Regions from separate parts of the Mangrovibacillus cuniculi genome, predicted to be linked through region 2. Evidence: predicted binding sites of a transcription regulator. Region 2 holds the regulator's gene; the other holds the start of a gene.
The links. Region 2 encodes Rex, which represses fermentation and respiration genes when NADH is low (regulators of the CRP and FNR family bind a similar motif). Its sites were predicted from a motif close to TTGTGAAATATTTCACAA; they were not measured.

Region 1 (11,073 bases), 470 kb from region 2:
TTGTAATAGAGAAGAAGGAGTTAACCTCTTCACCCGCTCCCATTGTAAAGAAGTGGTGAACCCATACAACGAAGGAAAGTGCTGCGATACCAACCATGGAATAAACCATCGCTTTGTATCCAAAAAGTGTTTTCTTCGCAAACGTTGCGATAATTTCAGAGAACATACCGAACGCAGGAAGAATAACAATATATACTTCAGGGTGTCCCCAAATCCAGAAAAGGTTCGCCCAAAGCATTGGCATACCATCTCCAGCAAGTGTGAAGAAGTGAGTACCAAACAGACGGTCTGTTGTCATCATTGCAAGAGCAACCGTTAAGATTGGGAAAGCAAAGATGATAATAATTGATGTAATAAGCGTTGACCAAGTAAAGATTGGCATTCTCATTAATGTCATACCTGGTGCACGCATTTTCAAGATTGTTACTAAGAAGTTAATACCTGTTAATAACGTACCGATACCAGATACCTGTAGACCTAATAGATAGTAGTTTTGACCAGGACCAGGGCTCAATTCGTTACCTGCAAGTGGCATGTAAGAAGTCCATCCTGCAGCTGGAGATCCTCCGTACACGAAAGAGATGTTAAACAACATCGCTCCCATAAAGAATGTCCAGAAACTAATTGCATTTAAGTATGGATACGCAACGTCACGCGCTCCAATTTGAAGTGGAACAACCACGTTCATTAAACCAATTAAGAACGGCATTGCCATGAAGATAATCATGACTGTACCATGTGTTGTAAATATTTCATTATAGTGCTGCGAACTTAAGAAATCATTGTTCGGCACCGTTAGCTGCGCACGCATTAAAAGCGCATCGACACCACCGCGGAAGAACATTAATACTGCGGCGATAATATACATAATACCAATTTTCTTATGGTCAACAGTAGTTAGCCATTCTCTCCAAAGCCAACCCCATTTTTTAAAATAAGTAAGGACCGCTACGATAGCAATCGACGTCATGACGATTGACACTTGAGCACCTAAGATTAGCGGGTCACCTGTAATGATATAGTCATACCATTTCACATCCATTGGTAAGGCGCCTCCCTTCTATTCTTCCTCTTTCACTTTTTCACGTAAATGATAGTTTACTGGCTCTTTTCCAAGTCGCTCACGAACTTCTACTGCGTAAGATGCATTTTGTGCGTGGTTAACCCAATCTAAATGAGTACCACTAAATATCATCTCTTCTACTTGTCCTTGAACCATTAAATTTTCATCATAAAATTCTTGCGTTAATTCAGGAGCAGTTTCTTTTGTTTCTTCTGCCCAAGCGTCGAATTCACTTTCTTCCATTGCGGTTACCGTGAACTCTTGCCCTGTAAACTCTTCCCCATTGAAGTTAGAGTTACGTCCCCAGAACTCGCCTGGTTCGTTCGCCATTAGCATTAACTTTGTCTCCATACCAGCCATGGAATACTTTTGTCCTCCTAGAGCTGGAATCCAAAATGATTGCATGGAGTCAGCTGATGTCAGACGGAACATTACCGGTCGATCAGCTGGAATTACTAAGTGGTTAACTGTTTCAATATCCTCTTCTGGATAACTAAACATCCACTTCCAGTCTACAGATGTTACATGAACTACTAGTGGATCTTTGTCACTGCCGTTCTCCGGTATTTCCTCTAGCGCATATATCGCGCGCACTGTAGGAACAGATAGAGCAATAACGATTAAAATAGGAACTACTGTCCAAATAATCTCTAGTTTTGTACTACCGTGTTGTTCTGGATCATAATCTTCATCTCCATCGCGATCACGGTATTTTACTAGCATATAAGTAAACAAGATAAAGACTACAAGAACGATAAATAACATGAATCCTATGGAAAGCCAAATTAGGTTTGCTTGAATTTCAGCCATCGGTCCCTTAGGATCAAGTACCAGTAGCTGTGAGCATCCCGATAATACCAATAGAGGTAGCATCATTAAGCTCAAGCTAAAGAGTTTCCACCACTTACGCATAGGCGCAGTCACCTTCCCTTCAACTACTTTTCCTTTTATGGCAACTATGCATGAATCGAAATAAGCCTAAATTGATCATACATGATCGTGCTATTACTATACCAAATTACAACTCTCTCTGTTCGCATATTCACAAAGATTCACCTGTTTCTCATCAAACTCTCACATTTTTGTTAAAGTTTCGTCACAATCCAGCCACAAATATGGATTGTATACCCAATAGTGGAATTCTTCAACGGGAAATGAGTTTGTTTAAATTTTCACAATATATAAAAGAGTGGTTCTTTTGATGTTCTAATCCCTGTTGACTTGCATATAGAAAAAAACCAGGTGAAAAATCTACCCGGCTTCTTTGTAACTTCTATTTATTGGATATTGGTTGTTTTAACAGTTCTTCTACCTGAGATACTTCCATTGGTTTACCAATATAATATCCTTGTAAGACGTCGCAATCTCTGCTCTTTAACCAATCAACTTGCTCTTTCGTCTCTACCCCTTCTGCTACAACTACTAAATCCAATGCTCTTCCCATGGCGATGATAGCTTCTACAATCTTTGCCTGGTGATCTATTGTTGTAATATCCGCAATAAAGCTTCTATCAATTTTTAGCGTATCAAATGTGAAGTTCTTCAAATAATTCAAAGAGCTATACTCTACACCAAAGTCATCAATCGCAATCTTCATACCAATATCTTTTAGTCTTTCAAAAACCTTTGACGACTGACTAGAATTCTTCATTACCGTGTTTTCCGTAAGTTCTATTTCAATACACTTTGGGTCTACATCATATTTCATCAGTTTTCCTGTTAGCATCGTTAAAAAGTTTTCATGATGGACTTGTCTTGCCGATACATTGATTGCCATGCAGATTGAACTGCTAAGCGTTTGCTGCCACTCTTTTAATTGTTTTAACGCTTGATCAATAACCTGTTCCCCAATCGGAATGATTAATCCTGTTTCTTCTGCTAAAGGAATAAATTCCGCTGGTGAAATGAGACCTTTTTTCCCATGCTCCCACCTAAGCAACGCTTCTACACCTATTATCTTACCCGTATGACAACATTGCTTCGGTTGATAATGTAACAAAAATTCATCCTTTGTTAACGCTTTTCTCAAGTCTTCTTCTAGTTCGATTAAGTTTGTAGATGATTTTTGATTTCGGGCAGAATAAAATATAAAACTGTTCTGCTCTTCTTTTTTGGCAACATACATCGATATGTCCGCTCTTCGAAGTAACGTATTGATATCTGTTCCATCATCAGGAAACATCGTAACTCCAATACTAGTAGACACGACAATATCATGTCCTTTTATAGAAAGAGGCTTATGAAGCTGCTGCAAAAGATGGTGGATAAACATCTTTACTTCTTGAATAGACTTCACATCAGGTAGGAAAATGATAAATTCATCCCCACTCATCCTAGCAATAATCCCCTTATCTTTTACCCATTCTTTAAAGCGGTTGGCGACTCCTTGCAGAAGTAAATCACCATAAGCATGTCCTAACGTATCATTGATTACTTTAAATCGATCTAAATCCATTACTAATAGCGCTGCAGGCTTTGGTTTTTTTGATAGATATTCGGAGATTTGCTTTTCCGCTAACAATCTATTCGGTAAACCCGTTAGGTGATCATGATAGGCTAATTGTTCAATTTGTGCTTCCGCTTCTTTTTCTTTTGTTTTGTTTTGAACGAGAGCAAATACACCAGAAATTGTTTCTTCCTCTTTCATCGGAGCTATTAACACATTTGTGTACAGATAAGAACCATTTCTGTGTAGCAATCTTACTTCAAATGTGGCAGGGATTCCATTTAAAGAATTTTTAAAATGTTCAAATACACTTTTTAGCTCATCTGGATGAATAAACGGTACAAACGTTTTACCGATAAAATCTTCTTTTCGGTAACCAAAATAATCATATACTCTCTGATTACTATTGGTTATTGTTCCATCTGATTTAATGGTAAAAGCAGCTAATGGATTTAGGTCAAATAACGACTGATAATTTGCTTCGCTTTCTAAAATCATTCTTTCTTGTGATAGTTTTAAATCTTCCCCATTTAAATCGGGAATTAACCATAAGATAATCATCGACCCAAGAACCACTGCATAAGGGATAACATCTGCGTGCAATACGGATATGGAAGGGTAATAAAGATGTATATCTGTTAAAGAAGCATACGTAATAAAAGGTATCCCTGCAAATGCTAAGCCCATTAATACACTCCACATTACTTTTCTTTTAACTGTTAGAGAAGGAAACACTCTATAAGACAATTGAGAAAGTAATCGATAAAATGGAAATGCTACACCTAACATAATGAGTAGAGTAATAAGAATAAATACTGGCTGAAAAACTAATATGTCTCTCGTTAATACTAAATAACTTCCGTAATTAGCTAATACGGTAGAAAAAAAGAATAGAACAGAGCCTATGGCATAATGCTTAGGAGTAAAAAGTTTTCGAGTCATATATTTTATGACTAAATAAGTGCCAATTGTCGCAAAGACAAAAAAGGACCCAGCATATATCCATCCGTATTTCACCAGTTGCTCTGGAGAATAGGAAAACGCTGTACAAAGATGACTTAATAAGAATAAAAATGTGGAACCAAAAGCCCACTGGAACGGTTTCATTTCTTCGGGAGTCATTCCTCGCTTAGTAGCGTATGCAGTACCTGAAATAGCAAAATAACAAGAACAACAGGAAATGATAAAACTGAGTGTTAAAAATATGGCATCATCTAATGTAAACAAGAGAACACCCCCTATACTAGGACTAATAAACGTGGTAAAACTACATATATTTTACCATAGAAGAAGATTTATACTATCTAATCCTTATGAGGTCCGACAAAATACTTCATGAAGAACTTTTTTACGTAAGTATGCTACACTTTTTCTGAGTTCTGCTCACTTTTTCTGAGTTCTGCTCACTTTTTCTGAGTTCTGCTCACTTTTTCTGAGTTCTGCTCACTTTTTCTGAGTTCTGCTCACTTTTTCTGAGTTCTGCTCACTTTTTCTGAGTTCTGCTCACTTTTTCTGAGTTCTGCTCACTTTTTCTGAGTTCTGCTCACTTTTTCTGAGTTCTGCTCACTTTTTCTGAGTTCTGCTCACTTTTTCTGAGTTCTGCTTTGCAACATAGGAAAGTACCACTTCCCTATGTTGCAAAGCAGAACTACACTAAAATTTTATATTCACAAGAAAGGAGACACGCTATGCTCGGTGATTCCATGATTTTCTTAGCAGGACTAATCTTACTAATCGGAGTTCTAACCACGAAATTCTCAAATAAAATTGGCGTTCCCTCTCTAATTCTCTTCTTAGCAGTAGGTATGTTCCTCTCGCAATTTTATTACTTTGATAATGCACAAATCTCTCAAGTTGTAGGTATTTTTGCACTGATTGTTATTCTCTTCGAAGGTGGGCTACAGACAAAATGGCGTGAAGTAAAACCTGTTATAGCACCTTCGTTATCTTTAGCTACAATTGGCGTACTATTAACGGCTAGCATCGTTGGAATAGCTGCCAAGTTTATATTAGATCTATCCTGGCTAGAAGGTTTACTAATTGGGGCCATTGTTGGTTCTACAGATGCTGCTGCTGTATTCGCTGCGATTGGAAGTAAAAATATCCGCCCCCGTCTAGCATCTACTTTAGAGGCAGAATCAGGAACGAACGATCCCATGGCCGTTTTCCTGACTATATCTTTAATTGAGCTCATACAATTCCCGGAACTTTCTGCTTGGGCTCTTTTGTGGGACTTTGTCTTACAAATGGGGCTAGGTACATTATTTGGCTTACTAACTGGTGTTGGAGCTGTTTGGGCTTTAAATAAAATCAACTTAGATTCATCCGGCTTATATCCAATTTTCGCATTAGGTTGCGCCGTATTTACCTATGGCGTAACTGCATTACTTGGGGGAAGTGGCTTACTCGCGGTATACTTAATGGCTGTATTTATCGGTAATCGCGACATTGCTTATAGACATTCTATATTCCGCTTTAACGAAGGTTTTGCTTGGATGATGCAGATTGTCATGTTTATCATTCTAGGACTACTTGTTTTCGTCGACGAGCTAATTTATATTGCTTGGCAAGGTATCTTACTTTCTATCATCTTAATGCTGGTTGCAAGACCAGTAGGCGTGTTCATCAGTATGATACGTAGTAAGTTTTCTCTAAAGGAAAAAACGTTTATTGCCTGGTCCGGTCTTAAAGGGGCTGTCCCAATCGTACTCGCAACTTACCCTCTTCTTGCAGGTGTAGAAAATAGTGCTTTAATCTTTAACGTAGTATTTTTCGTTGTGCTAACGTCTGCTTTAATTCAAGGAGCAACCATTTCCAAGTTAGCTGACAAACTGGGACTGGCAGGAGCCGATAAAGTAGTCCCTCCCCATTCCATGGAGCTTGTTTCTATGGGGAAAACAAATACAGATATGATGGAGATACAGGTGAAAAAAGATTCACCTGTTATATCAAAGAACTTACAGTCGATTATCTTGCCAGAAGAAACACTAATTACGGCAATCATCCGAGGAGACTGTGTTGTTACACCTCGCGGCAATACCGTTATTGAAGAAGACGACATTTTATATGTACTTGTCCCAAAGAAGTTAAGAGAACGAACAAAAATACTACTTCAAGGAAACGAGGAGTAAAGTGATTAGCAAAAAAACAGATGCCCTAAAAAGTTCCACTGAGAACTTTCCGAGCATCTGTTTTTTATTTACCTAATTTCACTTTTAATTTCTCCAACATATCAACAGTCATCGTTTCTAAACTATAAGTTGGGTTGAAGCCCCACTCTTGCTTAGCAGCAGATGCGTCGATGGAGTTTGGCCAACTCTCTGCAATTCCTTGACGAATTGGGTCCACATGATAAGAAAGCTCAAACGTAGGAATGTGCTTCCTAATCTCCGCCGCAACCATTTCTGGCTCCATACTCATTGCCGTTACGTTGAAAGAATTACGGTGCACTAGTTTAGTAGGGTCTGCTTCCATTAAATCAATAATTGCTTGAATCGCATCTGGCATATACATCATATCCATGTACGTGCCTTTATTAATAAAGGAAGTATAGGCACCCTCTTCTATCGCTTTGTAATAGATATCTACTGCATAATCCGTTGTTCCGCCACCTGGTAACACTTCATAGGAGATTAATCCCGGGAAACGAAGGCCACGAGTATCTAACCCAAACTTATGAAAGTAGTAGTCTCCTAGCAATTCTCCAGATACTTTGTTTACCCCATACATCGTAGTTGGACGTTGGATCGTATCTTGCGGTGTGCCATCTTTAGGCGTGGACGGACCAAACGCTCCTATAGAACTTGGCGTAAAGAATTGCATATTTTGCTCTTTTGAAACTTCTAGTGCATTCATTAATCCACCCATATTTAAGTTCCATGCTAGTAGTGGATTCGCTTCTGCCGTTGCAGAAAGTAGCGCAGCTAAATGGATCATGGTATCAGCACCATGACCTTTAGCTAGAGCTGCCATACGCTCGCCGTCCATAACGTCCAACACTTCAAATGGTCCTTCTTGTGTAACTGGATGGTCAATGTGACGTATATCTGTTGCCAGAACATTGTCCGCACCGTACTGCTTTCTCATTGCTGTGACAAGCTCGGAACCGATTTGGCCGAGCGCTCCTGTTACTATTACCTTTTTCATGTGTAAAATTCCTCCTATCCAAACCAGTTCCAAGTAAAATCTTATATTATCTCTAACTCTTTACCGACCTTTTCATATATAGCTAATGCTTCATCTAGCATTTCTTTTGTGTGTGCCGCTGTTGGCATGTTTCTTACGCGTCCAGTACCTTTTGGAACAGTTGGGAAGACGATGGATTTTGCATAAACGCCTTCCTCATTCAGACGCTTACTAAACAATTGTGTCTTCGCTTCATCACCAATAATACATGGTGTAATTGGCGTTTCACTATCTCCAATGTTGAACCCTAGCTTTTTCAATCCAGCTTTTAGGTAGTCACCATTCTCCCAAAGTTTATCATGTAATTCTGTGCTTTCCATTAACATATGAATCGCTTCTCTTGCTGCTCGGACATCTGCAGGAGTAAGAGAAGTAGAGAATAAGAATGGACGAGAACGAACTTTTAACCAGTCAATTAGGTTTTGTGTTCCAGCTACATAACCACCAACTACTCCAATCGCTTTAGAAAGGGTACCAATTTGGAAGTCTACTTCATCTTGAAGCCCAAAGTGTTTTACCGTTCCAGCACCTTTTCCAGTAACCCCAGAACCATGTGCATCATCTACATATGTCATAATGTCAAATTCTTTTGCAATTTTCACGATTTCAGGTAACTTTGCGATATCTCCATCCATAGAGAAAACGCCATCTGTAATAACCATAATTTTATTATATTGACCAGATTCTTTTGCTTCTTTTGCTTTTTGACGAAGATCTTCCATATCTGAGTGATTGAAACGGATTACTTTCGCTTTTGATAGACGACAACCATCAATGATGGATGCATGGTTTAACTCATCAGATAGAATGGCATCATTTTTATCCATCACAGCAGAAATGGCAGCCATATTACAGTTAAAACCTGACTGATAGGCAATTGCGGCTTCTGTACCTTTAAATTTTGCAATAGCTTCTTCCAATTCCACGTGTAAAGATAACGTACCATTAATTGTACGTACCGCTCCGGCTCCTACTCCCCACTCATCTATCGCCTCTTTAGCAACTTTTCGAAGTCGATCATGCGTTGCAAGACCTAGGTAATTGTTAGAAGAAAGGTTGATTAACTCTCTTCCTCCGATTCGGATTTTTGGACCATTTGGACTTTCGATTGGGTCAATTTCATTATATATCCCTTGATCTTTTAACGCTTGCACATTTTCTTGTAAAAATTGATCTAGTAAATGACTTCCCATGAACTACCACCCTTTCTCAACATGTATACAACTGTCCTCCTCAAAAAGACAGAAGATATTTACGAATACTATGCATTTATCATACATAAAATACTTCTATTTGTCATGTATTCCACCCCGTGTGTACAGTAATTCACAATATGAGCATGCATAGTACCACAGTGAGCTGTATGTACTACTTTTCTCATAATCCCATGAAACATGAGCAACATCCGTGCAACCCAAGTTACATTCCTGTACAATCCTACTGTTGTTCATCAATAGATTTCCCAAAAATGCTTAAGCTTTACTTTTCGTAGAAATTTATTTCTTTGTATAAACTAAAAACAACGAAAGGATTGATTATGATGGAAGACCATCCCTACGAACATCCTGTGCTCTCGTTGGCAGAACAAAAGCGAGTTGTCATACTTATTAGTTCCGTCTTAGCTTTCGCTGTTGTGAATGGAACCATGTTTAATGTTGCTATTCCTGATATTGCTGCTACGTTTAAACTAGATCCCTCTGAGGTTAGTTGGGTTTTAACCAGTTATATTTTAGTTTTCGCTATAGGCTCTCTACTGTATGGAAAGTTAGCAGATATTTATCCTATTAGGAGAATTTATTCTATTGGTATTAGTTTGTTTGCTATAGGAGCTTTCTTAGGGTTCCTAGCCCCAAACTATCCTACACTACTTGCAGCTCGTCTCATTCAAGCAACAGGTGGTGCAGCTATTCCAGCTATGGCTTTTTTAGTGCCTGCTCGATTTGTCCAGCAAAATAGAGGAAAAGTTTTTGCAGTCATCTCTTCTACCGTAGCTTTTGCCTCTGGAGTGGGTCCTATTATTGGTGGAGTAATTGGAGGCTTATTAAACTGGAGATTCCTTTTTATCTTATCTATGTTATCCGCTCTTGCAATCCCACTTGTTTTAAAATGGATTCCAAAAGAAGAGAAACGAGAAGGAAAAATTGATTGGATTGGAGCTTTCTTAGTTTCTGTCCTTATCGCTAATTTGTTAGGGTTTATCACCACATTTAACTGGTGGTTCCTAGTTATTTCTGTGACGTTTACTACCTTATTTATCTGGAGAATTGTCAAAGTATCTAATCCATTTATCGATCCATTTTTATTAAAAGACCGTTCATATGTCTCGTTAATCGGCACGAGCTTCTTAGGGACAACATGTCTTTTCGGATTAATCTTTGTTTTGCCGATTATGCTACGCGATTTAAACACCTTATCTACTTTAGAAATTGGGTTTATTCTATTCCCTGGTGCAATTCTATCTGGGTTTATGGGTCAAGTTGGAGGACGTCTAATAGAAACAAAGGGTTCACCTTTTGTGGTGACTGTAGCTTTATCCTTAGTGACGGCAGGGACTTTCCTAATTTCTAGCTTCGTTGGACAGACGGCATATTGGCTAATCCCATGTTTAATCGTTGCCTATCTAGGTTTTCCTTTAATACAAAGTTCAACGGCCGACCTTCTGACCAACCAGCTATCCTCTAAAGATGTTGGGGTAGGAATGGGCTTATTTAACCTCTTTAACTTTATGGCTGGAGCATTCGCGGCTGCAATCTTTGGTCGTTTACTGGATTTACAAGAGAACAGCATTCAGTTCAATCCATTAACAGCAGCTTCCCCAGTAAATGCCTTATACAGTAATTTATATTTAGGGTTAAGTATTTTAGCTATCCTTTCCATCATCTTGTTTAAGGTGGGTGTACGGGTGAAAGAGACCAACTAGTTATTTTCGGTACACCAAACGTAAATAATCTTCCTTTAGCAGCTTGGTAACTGGTCCAATATGACCGGTTCCAAGCTTTCTTTGATCTATCGAAAAAATCGGCTTTATCTCAATCGCTGTACCGGTGTAGAAAGCTTCATCAAATTGATATACGTAACTCCTTGGGACACTTTTTTCCTTTACGATTAAACCTCTTGCCAGCGCAAGATCCATAACAGTTGCTCGTGTAATTCCAGCAAGAATTCCGTCTGATATAGGAGGAGTATATAGCTCGTTTCCTTTCACAAAAAACACATTAGCACCTGAGCCTTCACTAATCATGCCTTGATCATTTAAAAGTAGTGCATCGTCATACCCATTTTGAACTGCTTCTGTTGCTGCTAACCCAAGAGTTAGATAGTGAGATGTTAGTTTTATATGTAATGGAAATGACTGTGGTGATGGTCTTGTCCAGGTGGA
Region 2 (11,073 bases):
CTCTTCAATTGTGATAACGCCGTCGTTTCCAACGCGCTCCATTGCTTCAGCAATTAGTTGACCAACTTCTTCATCAGCAGCAGAAATCGCCGCAACTTGTGCGATAGACTCTTTGCTTTCGATTGGTTTAGAAATTGCTTTTAGTTCTGTTACAGCAGTAGCAACCGCTTTTTCGATACCTTTACGGATACCTACAGGGTTAGCACCAGCTGTTACGTTCTTTAATCCTTCACGGATCATCGCTTGTGCTAGAACTGTTGCAGTAGTAGTACCGTCACCAGCAATTTCGTTCGTTTTGCTAGCAACCTCCGCAACTAGTTTCGCACCCATGTTTTCGAATGCATCTTCTAGCTCGATTTCTTTTGCAATCGTTACACCATCATTTGTGATTAGTGGAGAACCGAATTTCTTCTCAAGAACAACGTTACGTCCTTTTGGTCCTAATGTAACTTTCACCGCGTCTGCCAGTTTATCTACACCACGTAGCATCGAGCGACGTGCTTCTTCACTGAACTTAATGTCTTTTGCCATGAAAATGACCTCCTCTAATTAATATGTTTTTATTATGTTATAAGACAATTAGCCTACGATCGCTAAAATGTCGCTTTCGCGTAAAATTAAGTATTCGTTACCTTCATATTTCACTTCAGTACCTGCATATTTAGAGAAGATAATACGATTACCCTCAGCAACTTCCAGTGCTACACGCTCACCGTTGTCTAATACACGACCTGTACCTACTGCTACAACCTTACCTTCCTGTGGCTTTTCCTTCGCACTGTCAGGAAGTACGATTCCGCTAGCCGTTTTTTCTTCTGTTTCTACTAGCTCAATCACAACACGATCTCCTAGTGGTTTTAACAAGTGAAACAACCTCCTCAAAAGGTAAAAATGATTATTTATTAGCACTCACAATAAAGGAGTGCTAACACAACTATTAGTTTAATGAAAACTTATCCTCTTTGCAAGTGAGAAGAATAAAATTTTTTCAGGATTCTTTCGACAGTATTTTCCTCGCTTTTTCGTCCTAATATTTGAAGTTGCAAGCGTTAACTAGTAGAATTGAAAAGGAAATGCGTATGGCGCACGTTTACCCGCGGTTGCGCAACTGGAATATGACATTTCTATTTGAATAAGTTCTTACTCGCTAAACAAAAAGGAGACTACACTATTGCCTAGAATATATATTGGGATCATTTTTACGTTTATTTGCGTTCAGTTACTACCAGCAATCCCTACATTACTTTATGGATTCATCTTAAAAATGAGGGATACTCCCGTAGCAGAGGCAGAAAAGCTTGTTGCCAACTTTGCATTATACGCTACGTTAGTAGGCTTTATACTTGGATTAATCATTATGGTCATTCTCTTACGAAAAGCTGGGAAACCATACAAGCTTGATCAAGAAACACCTCTTCCAGTCGTACCGAGTGTACTCTTTACCATTCTTGGTTTGCCTTTAGCTTTATTCGCTCAAGGGTTTGCTGCCTTACTAGAGCAAGCAATGGGAATTGAATTGGGTTCTGAGAACACCCAACAAATTATTGGTATTATCGAACAAGCACCTATCTTCATCTTAGTTGTAGCAGTCATCGGGCCAATCTTAGAAGAAATCGTGTTCCGTAAAGTTATTTTTGGGGCATTATATGAAAGATTCTCTTTCTTCCCCGCAGCCATCATCAGTTCCGTAATCTTCTCGGTAGGTCACATGGAATTGGAGCACACGCTTCTGTACACGGCAATGGGATTAGTATTTTCTTTCTTATATGTCTATACAAAACGGATTATCGTCCCAATTATCGCACACGTAGCGATGAACACCTTTGTTGTCTTAGCCCAGTACGTTTTTGCGGACGAGTTAGAAAAATATATGCAATCGGTAGAAGGATTTATAGGAGGTTTTGGATTTTAAATGAGGCCAACACCATTATCATCAGGAATTTTATACACCATACTCGGCTTACTCTTTACATTCGTAGCCGTACGACACGTGGGAGAATACGGCTGGGGATTCTTCGGAGTACTCATCATCTTCATTGCTACCATTGACCTTGGAGCAGGAATTCGAAATATCTTGCTTCACTTTAAATTAAAGAAAAGCATGTAAAAAAAGTGACCTGTTACAGGTCACTTTTTTGTTCTAATTCTTGTTGTTGCTCCGCTTCCATGGCTTTCTTATATCCAAATCTACTAATCACAATACTAATTTCGTACAACACACACAGTGGTAATGTCACTAGTATGTGAGACATGATGTCTGGCGGCGTAATAAACGCTGCTATCACGAGCAATGTAAAATACGCGTATTTACGTATGCTCGCTAAAAACATCGGTGTCACAATCCCTAGTCTTGTTAAAAATAACATAACGATAGGAAGTTGAAATAAGAAGCCAAATGGCAACGTTAGTTGAAATAAAAACGAAAAGTATTCGTTAATTCCTATTGTTGTTTGCACTTCCATATTCCCAGATAGCGTCATCATAAAATCGACAACAAAGGGAAACAAAACGAAGTACGAAAACGATAATCCGCCTAAAAATAACAGAACAGACATCGGAATATAACTAAGGGTTACCCGTCGTTCTTTCTCATATAAACCTGGTGAAATAAATGCCCAAAGTTGAAACAGAATAAGTGGAGCTGTGACCACACAAGCAAGAAAGATGGTCATCTGAATATACACTTTAAACGGATCGGTCATCCGAAAAGCATTTAACGTTAAGGCACTCGCTTCAGGTGATTGTTGTAAATATGTAATGAAGGTCGGCGCTATAAAAAAGCTTCCGATTAGCGCAACAACAAAAAAGATTGCAACGCCAAACAGACGCTTTCGTAGCTCGTCCAAATGCTCCATCACCGTCATTTGTTCGTGACTCATGCTAATCATCCTACTCTATTAACGTTCACTCGTTGAATTTGCTTGTGTTTCTTTCGCCTTGGAAGATGGTTCATCGTCATCTGCAAGACCTTTTGTTGCGTGTTTAAATTCTTTTAACGTACTTCCGAAAGCTCTTCCAAGCTCCGGTAACTTTTTCGGTCCGAAAATTAAAAGGGCTACGATTAAGATAATAATTAAACTAGCTGCTCCTGGCATGATGCATCCGCACCTCCTTATGTCCATCATAACGGAATTTCAATAATATGGCTATGATTGCTAGAAAAGTAGTTAAATCTGAATTTCCTCTGCTGCTCCGTAATGCTTTAAGAAATACACAAGTGTTTGTAACTCTACGGCTAAGTCAATGTGGTGCACACGGATATGTGACGGCACGTTTAAACGAGCAGGTGTGAAATTTAAGATTCCTTTAATATCTGAACTAACAAGTCGATCCGTGATACTCTGAGCAACCGGCGCAGGCACCGTTAAGATCGCTACCTGGATGTCCTCTACCTCTAAAAAACGCTCTAGTTCATCCATATGATAAACCGGCACGTCTCCAATCTCTGAACCCACTTTCTCATTCGACACATCAAACGCCATCTCAATCTTTGTATTATTATTCTTTAAGAAGTTATAATGAAGAAAAGCAGTTCCTAAGTTACCGACACCAATTAACGCAACCTTCGTTAGTTCGTCTTGGTCCAGTGTTTTTCGGAAAAATGTTATTAGATAGTGAACGTTATAGCCATAACCTTTTTTTCCTAACGCCCCAAAGTAAGAGAAATCTCTTCTGATCGTTGCGGAATCGACTTTCACCGCTTCACTTAACTCCGCTGAAGACACGCGTTGTTTTCCCGATGCATGAAGATTTTTTAAGAATCGATAATATAATGGCAATCGTTTCGCCGTTGCCTGTGGTATTTTCGGTTGATCTTGCATTGGAATTCCCCCCAAAATTCGTCAAGTCAAACTGATAGCGCTTCCAAAACTACAAGTTAAAATAGCCTCGCTTTCTATCATACACTATTTTATAAAAAATGTCTGTGAAATCTCACACAATGTGGAGAAGATTGCCGAAGAACCGTTGCTGCGATAAACTAGAGTAGTTGAGGTGAAAATCATGATATTGTTACAAGTCCAAAATCTATCTAAATATTTCGGGGCTGAACCCGTATTAACCAATATAAAATTAGAAGTACAAACAAGAGATCGCATCGGCTTAGTCGGTCGAAACGGTGCTGGTAAATCCACTCTACTAAAAATGATTGCAGGCTCCATGTCGTACGATGAAGGCGAAATTATGAAACCAAAAGATGTGGAGATTGGCTACCTGGCGCAGGATACTGGTCTAGAGTCGTCTCAGTCTATCTGGGAAGAAATGCTGAAAGTCTTTGACTCCCTTCGTCAAATGGAATCGCAGCTTCGTACACTGGAACAACGCATGGCAGATCCTTCTATTTATGAAGATCAGGAGCAATACGACAAGTTGTTGAAAGAGTACGACCATCTCCAAGTAACGTTTAAAGACAGCGGTGGCTACCAATATGAAGCAGACATTCGTTCGGTTCTTCACGGAATGCGTTTTAGCGAGATGGATTACGATACATCGATTGCGACATTAAGCGGTGGTCAAAAGACGCGACTAGCACTCGCACGACTGCTTTTACAAAAGCCAGACATTTTAATACTGGATGAGCCTACCAACCATCTAGACATAGAAACGTTAGCATGGTTGGAAACATACTTACAATCCTACGATGGTGCGATTTTACTTGTTTCCCATGACCGTTATTTCTTAGATAAAGTAGTAACCCAAGTGGTGGAGCTATCTCGCATGAAGTCGAAGCGATTTGTAGGGAACTATTCTAAGTACTTAGAGCAAAAAGCGCTAGATTACGAGCGCGAGATGAAAATGTACGAGCGCCAGCAAGAAGAGATTGCGCGACTAGAAGATTTCGTTCAGCGAAACCTAGCGCGTGCCTCTACGACAAAGCAAGCACAAAGTCGACGTAATAAGTTGCAGCGAATGGATCGATTGGATCGCCCAGATGGTGATGAGAAGTCCGCTTCTTTTGGCTTTTCCTTTGACCGTCCGACTGGGAATGATGTGTTGAGTGTGGAAGGTTTGGCGATTGGATATGATCAGCCGCTTTCCAAAGACATTCATTTTTCGGTGAACAAAGGAGATAGCATTGCCCTCGTGGGTCCGAATGGTATCGGAAAGTCTACTCTTCTCAAGACGTTGTTAAAGGAATTACCGGCTATTGACGGATCTTTCCGCTATGGTAGTCATGTGGTAATTGGATACTACGATCAAGAGCAGCAAAAGCTACATTCCAATAAAAGTGTGTTGCAAGAGCTTTGGGATGACTATCCAACGCATACGGAAAAAGAGATTCGTACGGTGCTTGGGAACTTTTTATTCTCGGGCGATGATGTGTTGAAACCTGTTTCGACGTTGAGTGGTGGAGAGAAAGCACGTGTGGCGCTGGCGAAGCTGATGCTTCTCCGCGCTAACGTTCTGTTGCTGGACGAGCCTACCAACCACTTGGACTTGGATAGTAAAGAAATTTTGGAAAATGCGCTGATCGACTTTGAAGGGACGATTCTGTTTGTGTCGCATGACCGTTACTTCATTAATCGTATTGCAACGCGCGTTGTGGAGTTGAGTTCTTCAGGCGCTGAGAATTTCCTCGGCGACTACACGTATTATGTCGAGAAGAAAGAAGAGCAAGCGGAACTCGCGGCACTGAAGCGATTGGAAGAAGAGAAAAATTCAGCTGCGGTAGTTGCTGCTGCGCCAACTGCGAAGAACTCTTTCTATGCGGATAAGGAAGAAAAGAAGAAAGAGCGTCAGCGTTTGAGGAAGTTAGAAGAGTTAGAAGAAACGATTGCTAGCTTAGAAGAAACCATTGCGGAGCACGAGGAAGCATTGTGTGATCCGGCAGTATATCAAGATTATGAAAAGTCAGCGGAGCACCAAGCAGCGATCGACGAGTCAAAGGGTAAGCTTGAGGCGGCAATGGATGAGTGGGTTTTGTTGAATGAATAAAGTGTGGCCACCCAAGGGATTCTTTGGGTGGTTTTTTTATGGGGATGGCGGTTCTTTTTTTGCTTCTACTCTAATTTTGACGACCGGCTCCTTGCTCTGACGGTTCACTTTTTGCTTTAACTATTATTTTGATGACCTTCTCACGCTGTAGACGGTTCTCTATTCGCTTCCATTCTATTTTTGACGACTCTCTTCTTGCGCTGACGGTCTTCTTTTGGCTTCCACCCTACTTTTTACGATCCTCTTCTCGCGCTGACGGTCTTCTTTTGGCTTCCTCACCTATTTTCACGACCGGCTCCTTGCTCTGACGGTTCACTTTTTACTTCTACTCTACTTTTGACGACCGTCTCCTCGTGCTGACGGTCTTCTTTCTGCTTCTACTCCCCCTATTAACAACCGTCTACCCCAAAACTTATCAACAAAAAAAGCCACACGCCAAGTCTCCCTCACGTGCAGCACTTATTCACATGTGGATAACCGTATTTCTCCACAATGTTACACACACTATCCACTCAAAATTGTTCTAAATCCAAGTTCGGATGTGCATTCATATCCATTTTACCTCGTTTGCCCTGTTGATAAAGTACCGTTCCGGCTGCAGCAATCATTGCAGCATTGTCGGTACATAGGGATAACGGTGGGATAACCACATCTAATTGTTCGTTATCCACAAATGTATCTTCTATCGCTTGGCGTAAACCTCTATTAGCCGCAACTCCACCAGCTAAAACTAGTTGCTTTACTCCCAACTCTTCCACAGCTCGCTTTGTTTTGCCGACTAACACCTCGACCACACTTGCTTGGAAGCTAGCAGCTAAGTTCTCTGGTTGAATCTCTTCTCCGCGCTGCGCCATATTATGAGATAGGTTTATCACGGCAGACTTTAAGCCACTAAAACTAAAGTCATACGAATCTTCCTCCAACCAAACTCTCGGCAATTTGTACGTATCTTCTCCATTCGCCGCCATGCGATCAATATGTGGACCGCCTGGATACGGTAATGATAAAATACGTGCTACTTTATCATACGCTTCCCCAGCCGCGTCATCGCGCGTTTCTCCAATGACTTCAAACACGCCATCTTCCGGCATATACACCAGTTCTGTATGACCGCCGGAAACAACCAGGGATAACAGTGGAAATTGCAGAGGTTTCACAAAAGCGTTCGCATAAATATGGCCAGCAATATGATGCACATTCACCAATGGTTTTTGGAAAGCAAAAGCCAATGCTTTAGCCGCATTAACTCCTACTAACAATGCCCCAACTAATCCTGGTCCTTCCGTCACGGCAATCGCATCAATCTCTTCCATCGTTACATTGGCTTTCTCCAGCGCCTCTTCCACCACTAACGTCATTACTTCCACATGATGTCGAGAAGCGATTTCTGGTACAACGCCGCCAAAACGTTTATGACTTTCGATTTGACTAGCCACAACATTAGAAAGCATCTCTTTACCATTCTTCACAACCGCTGCAGCAGTCTCGTCACAGCTCGTCTCTATTCCTAGTATCAACACATCTTTTGTCATAATTTCACCCACATTACTAAAGCATCTTCTTGATTATCTGTGTAGTACTGTTTACGAATCCCACCATCTTGAAAACCTAGCTTTCGGTATAATCCTTGTGCAGGCTTGTTGCTCACTCGAACTTCTAATGTCATAGTCATCGCCTTAACCGACTTTGCCACATCCATCATATAAGCAAGAATGGCTTCTCCAAGTTTTTTGCCTTGAAAAGCAGGAGATACCGCAATATTAGTGATGTGCACTTCATCGAGCACAATCCACATTCCGCCGTATCCAACAATTTTATCCTCAAACTCTAATACAAAATAACGGGCAAACCGATTATTCGTTAACTCCTGCACATAAGCTTCCCTTGTCCAAGGAACCGAAAAGCACTCCACCTCAATCGGCATCACTGCGTCTAAATCATCTACATCCATTGAACGAATGACCATCGTATTACTGACCATTGCTCTTCTCCTGTTCTTCTTGCCATTTTGCCTCCGCCTCAGCAAGTCTCACATAGGACGGCTCGAATGTATGGACGTCTTCCGCTCGTAGTGATTGTGCAACCTCTGCAATCCAAGCAGCTGATGGCATGCTAGCTGTGTTTGAGACAAATTGTGCTCTATCCCCAAGTACGTTTGTTATTTCTTGTTTAAAAGTAACGAGATCATTGCCTACAAAAAGAATGTTCTTTTGAAGAGTAGATAATTCTTCTAACCAGTCTGTTAGGAGAATATTTGTATCTTCCTTCATTGTTTTTGGTTGCCCGTCCGTAAATGAGTAAAGACCTGTATAGACTAAACCTCGTCTTGCATCAAAGATTGGACAAACTAATTCTGGATAGAAGCGAGCATTGCCACAAATAGAAAGCAAGCTAGATACTCCTACTAGCGGGACATTCCAAGACCACGCTAACGTTTTAGCAATGGTAACACCAATGCGAAGACCGGTATAAGAACCTGGTCCTTTGGCAACGGCTACTCTACTTATTTGATCCTGCGTTACTTCACATTCTTTCAAAAATTCTTCAATCGTTGGCATCACGCGGACACTGTGATTCTTTTTCACATGAATCGTACGTTCACCAATAAACTCAGTCTCACTAACAAGCGCAACGCTTAACGGGTAGTGAGACGTATCTATAGCTAAAGTAATCACAATGACTCCTCCAATACTTTCTCTAACTTCTCGTACTTATCCCCAACTGGTGTATAGGTTATTTTTCGTACCTCATCACCAATTCGCTCTATTCTCAAGACACCGTACTGCTCTGGAAGTTGATCTTGAATTAAATGAGCCCATTCAACGAGCGTAACACCTTCTCCATAGAAGTATTCCTCAAATCCAAGATCCTCTTCACTCTCGCCAAGTCGATATACATCCATATGGTAAAGAGGCATCGTGCCTTTATATTCTTTAATAATTGTAAACGTAGGACTGCTAACGGTACGTTTTATGTTAAGTGCCTTCGCTACACCTTTCGTAAAAGTTGTTTTCCCAGCACCTAAGTCTCCTTCAAGTAAGAGAACTGTTCCAGGCGACAAATGAGTGGCAATATCTTGTGCCAACTGAGTCGTTTCTTCTGGGGTAGTGGTTGTCCATTCCTTCATTTCGTGTCTACACCTCCATGATGTTATGTAATGTATATATTTAAGTAGATTGTGTTTATAGCAATAATTCTATTGTACATGGAATAGCCGAAAAGACCAAAATTATGTTTAGCCTGGATGTTGAGTGGTGTAGTTTGAGTGTTGTCTGCAAACATTTTAAATGATTCTGGTCACTTTTTTTGGAGTTTTGCTTACTTTTGGTAGCAATCCGGACACTTTTTCTGACTTCTGCTCACTTTTCATGGAGATCCGGGCACTTTCTCCGACTTCTGCTCACTTTTCATGGAGATCCGGGCACTTTCTCCGACTTCTGCTCACTTTTCATGGTGATTCGGGCACTTCCTCCGACTTCTGCTCACTTTTTAATAAAACGGCCAATGTTTGGTCGCTTTTTAAAAATGTTGGTCGCTTCCCCGTAAGTTTGGTCGCTTTCTCAATAATCCGGTCGCTTTGATCAAAGTTCGGTCGCTTTCTTCAATAGTTGGTCGCATTCCCTAATAGTTCGGTCACTTCTCCCAAAAGATTGGTCGCTTTGTATTTTTCCAGTATAAAACCCCCATCATAACGTTTGTTTATCTAATAAACTATATCAAGCACTCTCTACATTACTTAGAATGTAAGTGTTATTACAACGATGAGTGGTTACTTCACGTAACAAACAAACAAATAAATAAGAAAACCCTCTAGGACGGGTCCTAAAGGGTTTAGAATTCTTGGCATAAAAAAAAGGAACCTTTACGCTTCCTGAGTAGTTAAATATGGCGGTCCCGACGGGAATCGAACCCGCGATCTCCTGCGTGACAGGCAGGCATGTTAACCGCTACACCACGGGACCTTCAATTGGTATTGCGGGGGTAGGATTTGAACCTACGACCTTCGGGTTATGAGCCCGACGAGCTACCTAGCTGCTCCACCCCGCGATAATAATAATATAAATAATTTTTTCCATTAACACATAACCCATAATATGCCTAAACATCCTATTTGTTACAGCTGACTAGAAAAAAATAATCGCCTGGCGACGTCCTACTCTCACAGGGGGAGAACCCCCAACTACCATTGGCGCTGAGAAGCTTAACTGCCGTGTTCGGGATGGGAACGGGTGTGACCTTCTCGCTATCGCCACCAGACTATGTACATGTAAAAGAACGTTGTTCTTTCAAAACTAAATACTGCGCGCCACCAAAGCGTATTGCCGAGAATCACCAAGTTTGACTTGGTTAAGTCCTCGATCGATTAGTATTCGTCAGCTCCACATGTCGCCATGCTTCCACCTCGAACCTATCTACCTGATCATCTTTCAGGGATCTTACTTCTTACGAATGGGAAATCTCATCTTGAGGGGGGCTTCATGCTTAGATGCTTTCAGCACTTATCCCTTCCGCACATAGCTACCCAGCGATGCCTTTGGCAAGACAACTGGTACACCAGCGGTGCGTCCATCCCGGTCCTCTCGTACTAAGGACAGCTCCTCTCAAATTTCCTACGCCCACGACGGATAGGGACCGAACTGTCTCACGACGTTCTGAACCCAGCTCGCGTACCGCTTTAATGGGCGAACAGCCCAACCCTTGGGACCGACTACAGCCCCAGGATGCGATGAGCCGACATCGAGGTGCCAAACCTCCCCGTCGATGTGGACTCTTGGGGGAGATAAGCCTGTTATCCCCGGGGTAGCTTTTATCCGTTGAGCGATGGCCCTTCCATGCGGAACCACCGGATCACTAAGCCCGACTTTCGTCCCTGCTCGACTTGTAGGTCTCGCAGTCAAGCTCCCTTGTGCCTTTACACTCTACGAATGATTTCCAACCATTCTGAGGGAACCTTTGGGCGCCTCCGTTACCTTTTAGGAGGCGACCGCCCCAGTCAAACTGCCCACCTGACACTGTCTCCCACCCCGATAAGGGGCGCGGGTTAGAAGTTCAATACAGCCAGGGTAGTATCCCACCAATGCCTCCACCGAAGCTGGCGCTCCGGCTTCCAAGGCTCCTACCTATCCTGTACAAGCTGTA

Region 1: qoxA (cytochrome aa3 quinol oxidase subunit II) is a predicted target of Rex. The motif match lies at 2,224-2,241, and genes of this name have one in related genera.

Annotation. Positions count from the first base shown of each region.
Region 1 is NZ_CP049742.1:2,550,319-2,561,391, forward strand. It holds gene qoxB (cytochrome aa3 quinol oxidase subunit I) at 1-1,042, opposite strand, end outside; gene qoxA (cytochrome aa3 quinol oxidase subunit II) at 1,061-1,975, opposite strand; gene G8O30_RS12900 (putative bifunctional diguanylate cyclase/phosphodiesterase) at 2,337-4,736, opposite strand; gene G8O30_RS12905 (potassium/proton antiporter) at 5,198-6,640, shown strand; gene G8O30_RS12910 (L-threonine 3-dehydrogenase) at 6,705-7,655, opposite strand; gene G8O30_RS12915 (glycine C-acetyltransferase) at 7,697-8,887, opposite strand; gene G8O30_RS12920 (MFS transporter) at 9,199-10,614, shown strand; gene G8O30_RS12925 (branched-chain amino acid transaminase) at 10,615-11,073, opposite strand, start outside.
Region 2 is NZ_CP049742.1:3,016,963-3,028,035, reverse strand. It holds gene groL (chaperonin GroEL) at 1-531, opposite strand, end outside; gene groES (co-chaperone GroES) at 580-864, opposite strand; gene G8O30_RS15445 (CPBP family intramembrane glutamic endopeptidase) at 1,172-1,912, shown strand; gene G8O30_RS15440 (YdiK family protein) at 1,913-2,107, shown strand; gene tatC (twin-arginine translocase subunit TatC) at 2,121-2,879, opposite strand; gene G8O30_RS15430 (twin-arginine translocase TatA/TatE family subunit) at 2,898-3,095, opposite strand; gene G8O30_RS15425 (redox-sensing transcriptional repressor Rex) at 3,168-3,821, opposite strand; gene G8O30_RS15420 (ABC-F family ATP-binding cassette domain-containing protein) at 4,003-5,934, shown strand; gene tsaD (tRNA (adenosine(37)-N6)-threonylcarbamoyltransferase complex transferase subunit TsaD) at 6,447-7,466, opposite strand; gene rimI (ribosomal protein S18-alanine N-acetyltransferase) at 7,463-7,915, opposite strand; gene tsaB (tRNA (adenosine(37)-N6)-threonylcarbamoyltransferase complex dimerization subunit type 1 TsaB) at 7,905-8,609, opposite strand; gene tsaE (tRNA (adenosine(37)-N6)-threonylcarbamoyltransferase complex ATPase subunit type 1 TsaE) at 8,606-9,061, opposite strand; tRNA gene G8O30_RS15395 (tRNA-Asp) at 9,821-9,896, opposite strand; tRNA gene G8O30_RS15390 (tRNA-Met) at 9,908-9,981, opposite strand; rRNA gene rrf (5S ribosomal RNA) at 10,075-10,191, opposite strand; rRNA gene G8O30_RS15380 (23S ribosomal RNA) at 10,278-11,073, opposite strand, start outside.